Linked DNA regions of Kutzneria chonburiensis. The protein of the gene in region 2 interacts with the protein of the main gene of each other region in a pairwise test. Links are inferred from orthologs where the notes say so. Each region holds a gene or a part of one and is shown on either strand. Other genes may lie near its edges.

Evidence for each region.
Region 1: the proteins of dnaE (region 2) and M3Q35_RS35130 interact in binary tests that used the Escherichia coli proteins (3 or more experiments, as listed by UniProt). The link is inferred for Kutzneria chonburiensis from one-to-one orthologs.
Region 3: the proteins of dnaE (region 2) and M3Q35_RS31785 interact in binary tests that used the Escherichia coli proteins (3 or more experiments, as listed by UniProt). The link is inferred for Kutzneria chonburiensis from one-to-one orthologs.

What each region holds. Positions count from the first base shown.
Region 1 is NZ_CP097263.1:7,614,082-7,617,156, reverse strand. The notes cover bases 140-3,066. They hold M3Q35_RS35130 (DNA polymerase III subunit gamma and tau), read right to left. Parts: upstream 2,664-3,066; coding sequence 615-2,663; downstream 140-614. Other genes in these bases: M3Q35_RS35120 (hypothetical protein), read left to right, coding at 2,888-3,066; M3Q35_RS35135 (alpha/beta fold hydrolase), read left to right, coding at 140-634. In the rest of the region: more of M3Q35_RS35135, read left to right, coding at 1-139; more of M3Q35_RS35120, read left to right, coding at 3,067-3,075. UniProt on the Escherichia coli protein: Part of the beta sliding clamp loading complex, which hydrolyzes ATP to load the beta clamp onto primed DNA to form the DNA replication pre-initiation complex.
Region 2 is NZ_CP097263.1:5,569,207-5,573,404, reverse strand. What follows is about bases 130-4,179. They hold dnaE (DNA polymerase III subunit alpha), read left to right. Parts: upstream 130-442; coding sequence 443-3,979; downstream 3,980-4,179. Other genes in these bases: M3Q35_RS25135 (cytochrome P450 family protein), read left to right, coding at 4,110-4,179; M3Q35_RS25145 (DUF397 domain-containing protein), read left to right, coding at 130-284. In the rest of the region: more of M3Q35_RS25145, read left to right, coding at 114-129; more of M3Q35_RS25135, read left to right, coding at 4,180-4,198. UniProt on the Escherichia coli protein: DNA polymerase III is a complex, multichain enzyme responsible for most of the replicative synthesis in bacteria. This DNA polymerase also exhibits 3' to 5' exonuclease activity. The alpha chain is the DNA polymerase catalytic subunit.
Region 3 is NZ_CP097263.1:6,926,183-6,929,217, reverse strand. The notes cover bases 15-2,901. They hold M3Q35_RS31785 (pyridoxal phosphate-dependent aminotransferase), read left to right. Parts: upstream 15-819; coding sequence 820-1,983; downstream 1,984-2,901. Other genes in these bases: M3Q35_RS31780 (RNA polymerase sigma factor), read right to left, coding at 2,207-2,779; M3Q35_RS31790 (DUF445 domain-containing protein), read right to left, coding at 15-724. In the rest of the region: more of M3Q35_RS31790, read right to left, coding at 1-14. UniProt on the Escherichia coli protein: Shows aminotransferase activity with methionine and histidine as substrates, and to a lesser extent also with phenylalanine.

The DNA.
Region 1 (3,075 bases), 2.0 Mb from region 2 along the record:
GCAGCGGCGGTTCGATCCGCTGGTGCAGGGCCTGGTCGCCGCCGGACACGTGGTCGTGGTGCCGAACATCCGAGGATCCGTCGGCTACGGCAAGACGTACTACGCGGCCGACGACCGGCGCAAGCGGCTGGACTCGGTCCAGGACCTCGCGGTGCTGCACGACTGGCTGCCGTCGATCGGTGTCGACCCCGACAAGGTGGCGCTGTGGGGCCGGTCCTACGGCGGCTACCTGGTGCTGGCCGGGCTGGCCTTCCTGCCGGAGCGGTGGGCCGCCGGCGTGGACATCGTCGGCATCTCCTCGCTCGTGACGTTCCTGGAGAACACCTCGCCCTACCGGCGGCGGGTCCGGGAGCGGGAGTACGGCTGGCTGGACACCGACCGGGACTTCCTCGAGGAGGCCTCGCCGATGAACAAGGTCGACCAGATCCGGGCGCCGCTGTTCGTGGTGCACGGGGCCAACGACCCGCGGGTGCCGCTGAGCGAGGCCGAGCAGCTGGCCTCGGCCGTGCGGGCCAACGGTGTGGAGTGCGAACTGGTGGTGCACGCCGACGAGGGACACCAGATGGCCAACCTGGACAACAAGCTGGCCACCTATCCGAAGGCGATCGAGTTCGTCAGCCGCCTGCTGGCTTAGCCTTCTTCTCGATCGGCACCGCGCCGAGCTCCTCGTTGAGCATCGCCAGCAGCACGTCGTGCGGGTCGCGGCGGTCGACCAGCTCGCCGGGCTCCGGCTTGCGGGCCGCCTCGGCCAGCATCTGCTCCTCGGTCTCCGGCTCCGGTTCCGGCTCGGGTTCGGACGGCTCGTCCGGCTCCGGCGGCAGCGGGATGTCGTCGGCCGGGCCCGCGGCCGGCCGGGCCACCGGCGCGGGCGCCGGGGTCGGCTCGGGCTGCGGGCGGGCGGCCTGGCTGGGCCGGGTCGGGGCCGGACGCTGGCGGGGCGGGGCCGCGACCGGGGCGGCCATCGCGCCCGGCCCGCCGCCTGCTTCGCCGTGCACGACCTTGACCTGCCAGTCGCCGCCGACGACCTTGCTCACGGCCGCCGCGATGGCGTCCTGGTTCTGGGCAGCGGCCAGCCGGCGGGCAAGCGGGGCCGAGGTGTGCGCGATGGTGACGGTGTTGCCGTCCACCGACTGCACGGCGGCGTTCATCAGCATGGCCTGCGTGGACTTGCTGGGGATCGCGGCCAGGAGCTGCGACCACAGTCGGCGCAGCGCTGCCACGTCCGTGGCTCCGCTGCTCGCCGGGGCAGCCACCGGTTCCGGCTCGGGCTCCGGCTGCTGGACCTGGGGTTCCGGCTGCCTCGGCGCAGGGGCCTGGACGACCGGTTGCGCAGGCTGCGGCACTGGCTCGGGCTCGACCGGCGGTGCTTGAACCGGCTGTACCGGGGTGGGTTGGGCCGGTGTCGGTTGGGGCGCGGCAGCCGGCTCGGGCTCGGCGGTTCGCTGCGACGGCCGCTGGAACTTGCTCGCGACCGGGGCCTCCGCCGCCACCGCGCCGCCGGCGGCGACTGGGCGGTGCTCCAGCTGCTCGATCCGTTGCAGCAGCGCGGCATCCGTGGCGCTGGCGGCCGGCAGCATCATGCGGGAGCACAGCAGTTCCAGCACCAGCCGCGGCGCGGTCGCGCCGCGCATCTCGATCAGGCCGGCGTGCACGATCTCGGCGTAGCGAGTGAGCGTGGCCGGGCCGAGGCCGGAGACCTGCTCCTGCATCTGCGCCAGCTCGTCCTCGGGCGCGTTGATCAGCCCACGCTGGCCGGCGTCCGGCACCGCGGACAGCAGCACCAGGTCACGCAGCCGTTCCAACAGGTCAGCCGCGAAGCGGCGCGGGTCGTGGCCGGCCTCGACGACCCGGTCCAGTGTGCCGTACACGGCCGAGCCGTCATTGGCAGTCAGGCCGCGGACCATCTCGTCGATCAGGGCCACGTCGGTCACGCCGAGCAGCGAGATCGCCCGCTCGTACGTGACGCCCTCGTCGCCCGCGCCGGCCAGCAGCTGGTCCATCACCGACAGCGTGTCGCGGGCCGAGCCACCGCCCGCGCGCAGCACCAGCGGGTAGACCGCCGGCTCCACCTTCACGCCCTCGTCGCCGCAGATGCTCTCCAGCAGGCCGCGCAGCGTGCCCGGCGGGATCAGCCGGAAGGGGTAGTGGTGGGTGCGGGACCGGATGGTCGGCAGCACCTTCTCCGGCTCCGTGGTGGCGAAGACGAAGATCAGGTGCTCCGGCGGCTCCTCCACGATCTTCAGCAGGGCGTTGAAGCCCTGCGTGGTGACCATGTGCGCCTCGTCGATGATGAAGACCCGGTAGCGGGCCTCCGCGGGCGCGTAGAAGGCTCGGTCACGCAGTTCCCGGGCGTCGTCGACGCCACCGTGGCTGGCCGCGTCCAGCTCGACCACGTCCACCGTGCCCGAGCCGCCCGGGGCCAGTCCGATGCAGGAGTTGCACACCCCGCACGGGTTCGGCGTCGGGCCCTGCACGCAGTTCAGCGACCGGGCCAGGATGCGGGCGCTGGACGTCTTGCCGCAGCCCCGCGGCCCGGAGAACAGGTAGGCGTGATTCACCCGCCCCGCGGCCAGCGCGGCCCGCAGCGGCTCGGTGACGTGATCCTGGCCGACGACCTCGGCAAAGGTCGCGGGCCGGTACTTGCGGTAGAGGGCGAGCGCCACGGGGAAGACCCTACTGCGGTGGTCCGACAGTTCGGTGCCGGACCTGGTCCGGGCAAAAAAGGGGACCCCGCGCACCTGTCAGAGCCCGCTTATCCTTGCTGCCTTCCGGCCCTGGGGAGGTTCACAGGATGGACACCGCACGAGGTCCAACGACAGTGTAGCGGGTCCCCCGATCCGGTGCTCCGAGGGGCGGTCCCGGCGGATCGGGAGCAGGATGCCGGGCCATGGCTGAGGACACACGGCTTGAGATCGACATCGAGCTGTTCGGCGGTCCCGAGGACGGCCGGACGATCAAGGTCCCGGCGCAGCGGGACGGGGTCCCGACGCTGCCGCGCTGGGAGTTCCCGCAGCTGCCCAAGGAGCGCAACCGGGAGAAGCTGAAGGCCGCGCTGGCCGCGTCACCGGTGATCGT
Region 2 (4,198 bases):
GTAGCGACCTGTAGCCGTTTCGCGGCTCGGTCTTTGCCCACTGGCGGGGAGGCGATGTGACTGGTCCGGTGAAGCGATTCGACCGCAGGCCCGTTGTCGTCGAGGTGGATTCCATGGGCCGGATATGGCGAAAAAGCAGGGCCAGCGCGAATAACGGGTCTGGCTGTGTCGAATGGGCGGTGGATACGGTCGGGGTGCTCGTGCGTGATTCGAAGCACCGGGCCGGCCCCCGGCTGAGCTTTCCGCGGACCGCGTGGGCCGCGTTCCTGGCCCGCCTGGACTGACCGGCGGCCGCACCGGCGTCGGCCTCGTCGGTGTGGCCGAACATGCCGGCCCCAGCAGGGTTTTCCCGACACGGGCGCGGCGGTTTCCGATCGCCGGTGGCGGAGGGGCAAGATAGGGGGCGATCGTCGCTTGTCAGCCCCAGGGGAGGCCGTCACCTATGTCCGACTCGTTCGTGCATCTCCACGTGCACACCGAGTACTCGATGCTCGACGGCGCCGCCAAGCTCAAGGACATGTTCACCGAGTGCGATCGGCTGGGCATGCCGGCGGCGGCGATCACCGATCACGGGAACATGTACGGGGCGTACGACTTCTACCGGCAGGCCACCGCCGCCGGGGTGAAGCCGATCATCGGCATCGAGGCGTACATGGCGCCGGGCTCCCGGCACGACAAGCGACGGATCACCTGGGGCGAGCCGCACCAGAAGAACGACGACGTGTCGGCCAGCGGCGCCTACACGCACCAGACGATCTGGGCGGCGAGCAACGAAGGCCTGCACAACCTGATGCGCGCCTCGAGCTACGCCAGCCTGGAGGGCCAGCTGGGCAAGTGGCCGCGCATGGACCGGGAGCTGTTGGCGGCCAACAGCAAGGGCCTGATGGCGACGACGGGCTGCCCCTCGGGCGAGGTGCAGACGAGGCTGCGGCTGGGGCAGGACAAGGAAGCCCTGCAGGCGGCGTCGGACTGGAAGGACATCTACGGCGAAGGGAACTTCTTCGTCGAGCTGATGGACCACGGCATCGAGATCGAGAGCCGGGTCCGCGACGGCCTGGTCAACGTGGCCAAGCAGCTGAACCTGCCGTTCGTGGTGACGAACGACTCGCACTACACCTTCGACACCGACCGCGACGCCCACGGCGTGCTGCTGTGCGTGCAGACCGGCAAGACCCTGCAGGACCCGACGCGGTTCAAGTTCGACGGCACGGGCTACTACCTGAAGTCGCCGGACGAGATGCGGGCGATCGACTCCTCCGACGCCTGGCAGGAGGGCTGCCGCAACACGCTGCTGGTGGCCGAGAAGGTCGACACGACCGACATGTTCAAGTTCCACAACCTGATGCCGCGGTTCCCGATCCCCGAGGGCATGACCGAGGACGAGTACTTCAAGCAGCAGGTGTGGGCCGGCATGGAGCGCCGGTTCCCGAACGGCATCGACGAAGAGCACCGCAAGCAGTGCGAGTTCGAGATCGGCGTCATCCTCCAGATGGGCTTCCCGGCCTACTTCCTGGTGGTCGCCGACTTCATCATGTGGGCCAAGAACAACGGCATCCGGGTCGGACCGGGCCGTGGCTCCGCGGCAGGCGCGCTGATCGCCTACGCGATGGGCATCACCGACCTCGACCCGCTGGCCCACGGGCTGATCTTCGAGCGCTTCCTCAACCCGGACCGCGTCTCCCCGCCCGATATCGACATCGACTTCGACGAGCGCCGCCGCGGCGACGTCATCCGGTACGTGACCGAGAAGTGGGGCGAGGACAAGGTCGCCCAGGTGATCACCTTCGGCACCATCAAGGCCAAGGCGGCGATCAAGGACTCGGCCCGCGTGCTCTACGGCCAGCCCGGCTACGCGGTGGCCGACCGCATCTCCAAGGCCTACCCGCCGGCCGTGATGGCCAAGGACATCCCGCTCAACGGCCTGTTCGACCCGCAGCACAAGCGCTACGGCGAGGCCACCGAGATCCGCGCCCTGTACGAGCAGGACCCGCAGGTCAAGGAGATCATCGACACCGGCCGCGGCCTCGAGGGCCTGATCCGCAACGCCGGTGTGCACGCCTGCGCGGTGATCATGTCCGCGGAGACGCTGACCGACCACATCCCGGTGTGGAAGCGGCCGCAGGACGGCTCGATCATCACGCAGTTCGACTATCCGACCTGCGAGACGCTCGGCCTGCTGAAGATGGACTTCCTCGGCCTGCGCAACCTCACGGTCATCGACGACACGATGAAGAACATCAAGCTCAACGGCAAGACCCCGCCCGACCTCGACCAGCTGGCCCTCGACGACAAGAAGACGTACGAGCTGCTGGGCCGGGGCGACACGCTGGGCGTGTTCCAGCTCGACGGTGGGCCCATGCGCGACCTGCTGCGCCTGATGCGCCCGGACAACTTCGAGGACATCTCCGCCGTCGGCGCGCTCTACCGGCCGGGCCCGATGGGCGCCAAGTCGCACACGAACTACGCGCTGCGCAAGAACAAGCAGCAGGAGATCACGCCGATCCACCCGGCGCTGGCCGAGGCGCTGGAGGACATCCTCGGCGGCACCTACGGCCTGATCGTGTACCAGGAGCAGGTCATGGCCATCGCGCAGAAGCTGGCCGGCTACACGCTCGGACAGGCCGACCTGCTGCGCCGCGCGATGGGCAAGAAGAAGAAGGAGATCCTGGACAAGGAGTACGCCGGCTTCGAGAAGGGCATGCTGGACAACGGCTACCCGCAGGACGCCGTCAAGACCCTCTGGGAGATCCTGGTCCCGTTCGCCGACTACGCCTTCAACAAGGCGCACTCGGCCGCGTACGGCCTCGTCTCGTACTGGACGGCCTACCTCAAGGCCAACTTCCCGGCCGAGTACATGGCCGGCCTGCTCACCTCGGTCGGTGACGACAAGGACAAGGCCGCCATCTACCTGGCCGAGTGCCGCAAGATGGGCATCACCGTGCTGCCGCCGGACGTCAACGACTCGATGCGCGAGTTCGCGCCGGTCGGTGAGAACATCCGCTTCGGCCTCGGCGCCATCCGCAACGTCGGCGCGAACGTGGTCGAGTCGATCGTGGCCGCCCGTACGGGCAAGGGCGCGTTCACCGACTTCTCCGACTACCTGCGCAAGGTGGATGCCGCGGCCTGCAACAAGAAGGTCATCGAATCCCTGATCAAGGCCGGCGCTTTCGACTCGCTCGGCCACCCGCGCAAGGGCCTGCACATGGTGCACATCGAGGCCGTCGACGCGATCATGGACACCAAGAAGGCCGAGGCGGTCGGGCAGTTCGACCTGTTCGGCGGCGGGGACGACGGCGAGGACAACGCCGGCGGCGTGTTCGACGTGAAGGTCCCGGACGAGCACTGGGAGTCCAAGCACCAGCTGACGCTGGAGCGGGAGATGCTCGGCCTGTACGTGTCGGGCCACCCGCTCAACGGCGTGGAGCGGGTGCTGGAGGTCCAGTCCGACACCGCGATCGCCACCATCCTGGAAGGCAACCTGCCCGACGGCGCGCAGGTCACCGTCGGCGGCATCCTGGCCTCGGTGACCCGGCGCATCAACAAGTCGGGCGAGTCGTGGGCGTCGGCGCAGCTGGAGGACCTGGCCGGCGGCATCGAGGTGCTGTTCTTCCCGAAGACCTACTCGGTGGTCGGCATGAGCGTGGCCGAGGACGCGATCGTGCTGGTCAAGGCCCGTATCGCCCGGCGAGACGACCGGACCTCGCTGATCGCCAACGACCTGGCCCTGCCGGATCTGGAGATGGCGGCCAGCGGCATGCCGGTGAAGCTGACCATGCACGCGGCCAAGTGCACCCGGCCGCTGGTGGCCCAGCTCAAGGACGTGCTCAAGTCGCATCCCGGCTCGACCGAGGTGCACCTGAACCTGATGAACGGCCGCCGCGGCACCATGCTGCGGCTGGACGACGGGCTGCGGGTGGACCCGTCACCGTCACTGATGGGCGACCTCAAGGCCCTGTTGGGACCGGGTTGCCTGGGCTGAGAGGCCTGTGAGCCCGGGCACATTCGTCGATAATGGATGCGGCCCGGGGAGCACGTGGGCAGACTGGTGTGAACGGGGTTAACCTATAGTTGGGGAACACCAATCAGTTTGCATGGTTAGGGGAAGACCCATGACAGGCACCGAGACGGCGCCCGCGAACTTCTTCACGCCGGAGTTCTTCCAGGATCCGCAGCGCTACCAGGCCGAGCTGCGCGCGGA
Region 3 (3,035 bases), 1.4 Mb from region 2 along the record:
TCTCGTTGTAGACCCGCTCGCCCAGGATGGAGTCGACGAACTTGGGCGACCACGACGGCGAACGGTCGGACACGACGCGTTTGACGGCCTCGTGATTGTCGCGAACCCACTCGTAGGCCCGATCGGCCATGAGGTCGACGAGCTTGTGGTGGGAACCGTCCTCAAGGACCTGGCCGAGCAGCTTGCCCAAGGGAGGCCCCCAAGGGATGGCCATGAGCCGCTGCACGACGGCGTGCTCGACGACGGCCTGGACGTCCTCGTCGCGGAGCACGGTGACCAGACCACGGGCGACGTTGGCGAACTCGGAGGTGATGCGCCGGGCGTTCTCCCGGTCGGACAGCCACACGCCGACCCGCTTGCTGATCTCGGCCCGGTGCAACCGGTCCCGCACGACCTGCTCGGACATGAAGTTGCTGCCGACGAAGTCGCCGAGGCTGGCCCCGAGCAGGTTCTTGCGGGTGGGAATGAGCGCGGTGTGCGGGATGGGCAGCCCGAGCGGCCGCCGGAACAGCGCGGTGACGGCGAACCAGTCGGCCAGCGCGCCGACCATGCTGGCCTCGGCGGCCGCATGGACGTAGCCCAACCACACCGGACCGGCGAAGACGCCGGACAGCACGTAGACGATGGCGGCCAGCACGAGCAGCCCGGCGGCGACGGCCTTCATCCGGCGCAGCGCGCGCCGCTTGCCGGTCTCGGCCGCGGTTAGTCGCTCCACACCGGCCATTCTCCCCGCGCGGGCGGCGATCCGCCGTGACCAGTGACGCAGACCAGGGTTGCACCGGGTGACATTTCAGGGACGGATCAGCGAGGATCCTCCAGGTGCGCACACCTGCTCTCGTCCAGCGGCTGCGGCCGTTCACCTCGACGATCTTCGCGGAGATGACCGCGCTGGCCACCCGGACCGGCGCGGTCAACCTAGGCCAGGGCTTCCCGGACACCGACGGGCCGGCCGAGATGCTCGCGACGGCCCAACGGGCCATCGCCGAGGGCGTCAACCAGTACCCGCCGGGCCCGGGTCGGCCGGAGCTGCGGCAGGCGATCGCCGAGCACCGGACGCGCTACGGCACGGAGTACGACCCGGACACCCAGGTCCTGGTCACGGTCGGCGCGACCGAGGCGATCGCGGCGACGCTGATGGCGCTGGTCGAACCGGGTGACGAGGTGCTGCTGATCGAGCCGTACTACGACTCGTACGCGGCCTCGGTGGCGATGGCCGGTGCCACCCGCAAGGTGGTGTCGCTGGTCGAGGACGGTGATCGCTTCGCGCTGGACGTGGACGCGCTCCGGGCGGCGGTGACGCCGCGGACGAAGGCGCTGCTGCTGAACTCGCCGCACAACCCGACGGGCACGGTCTACACCCGCCAGGAGCTCGAAGAGGTCGCGAAGCTGTGCCAGGAGCACGACCTGATCGCGATCACCGACGAGGTGTACGAGCACCTGATCTACGACGGCCGCGAGCACGTGACGCTGTCGGCGCTGCCCGGCATGTACGAGCGCACGGTGGTCATCTCCAGCTCGGGCAAGACGTTCAACGCCACCGGCTGGAAGATCGGCTGGGTGTGCGGGTCGGCCGAGCTGGTCGCGGCGGTGCGGGCGGCCAAGCAGTTCATCACGTTCGTCGGCGGCGCCCCGTTCCAGCCGGCGGTGGCCTACGCCCTGCGCAACGAGCTGGCCTGGGTGGACCAGCTGCGCGACGGTCTCCAGCGCAAGCGCGACCGGCTGTCCGCGGGCCTGGCCGACGCCGGCTTCGCCGTGCGTCAGGCCGCCGGCACGTACTTCGTGTGCGCGGACGTGCGGCCGCTGGGCTTCGCCGACGGCGCGGAGCTGTGCCGACAGCTGCCGGAGCGGATCGGCGTGGCCGGCGTGCCGGTGCAGGTGTTCACCGACCACCCCGAGCAGTGGCAGCACCTGGTGCGTTTTGCCTTCTGCAAGCGGGACGAGGTAATCGACGAGGCGATCGCGCGACTGCGCAAGCTCGGCTGACCGGGTGACAATGGGGTCTCGATTTCGAGACCCCATTGTCGGCGTTAGCCGATCAACCCCGCGTTCGTCATTACCCTCCGGTGCGGTGCAATACGCTGACCGAGTGAAGCGGCGGCCATCAGGACCGCGGGTGGCACGGGGTCGATTCCCCACAGCAGCACCCTGAGTTGGTTGAGAAGAGCGCGATCGGCGCGGTCGAGCCCGGCCAAGACCGACGCATGCGTCATCGCGCATCCTCTCGGAACAGGCCCGACAACGATGCCTTTCTCCGGAGTTGGGCCAGGCATCTTCCCCTTGTCGGACCAATGGCGCCGATCGGGATGCCGAGTGCCGCGGCGACCTGCCGGTAGGACAGTTCCGGCGCGTGCACGAGTACTCGCAACACCCGCTGGCACTGTTCGGACAACTGGGTGAACGCCCGCCACAGCGCCGCGTTCGGCGCCGACCGCAGGACGACGGCATCGGCCGCCTCGGTCGGCGTGACGTCCAATCGTGCCTCGTCAACCGGGCTCTCCCGGCGACGGGCCGCGATCAGACGCAGCGCATGCCGCCGCGTGGTGACGGCCAGCCAGGCGGCCAGCCTGGTCGGATCATGAATTCGATTCATATTTTCTAGCAATGACAGCCAGGTGCTCTGCACGACATCGGCGGCATCGTGGCGATCCAGCCGATGGGATCGGGCAACAGCCCAGACGGTTGGCGTGTGCCGCACCACGAGTTCGCGCCAGGCCGCCCGATCGCCGAGTTCCGCGGCCCTGAGCAGTTCGGCCGCGCCCGGTCTTGTCTCGACTTCCACTCGTTCCTCCCCGCAGGCGAGTTGATGTCCGGTTAGAAGGCCCGCCGGCCGAGTCGGATCCGCGGCCGAGCGGAAAACCCTCTAACGAGTGGCGGCCCGCGGATCGCCACGCACAGTTGCCACCTTGTGCGAGACTGATCTCGAACGTGCCGCTATCCGGGCGGTCGGCGACGAGCGCATGGTGCAAATCGACATCGCGGTGCTAAACATGTCTTGACGCCGGATCCGAACAACGTCACGTTTTACGACCGGCAAG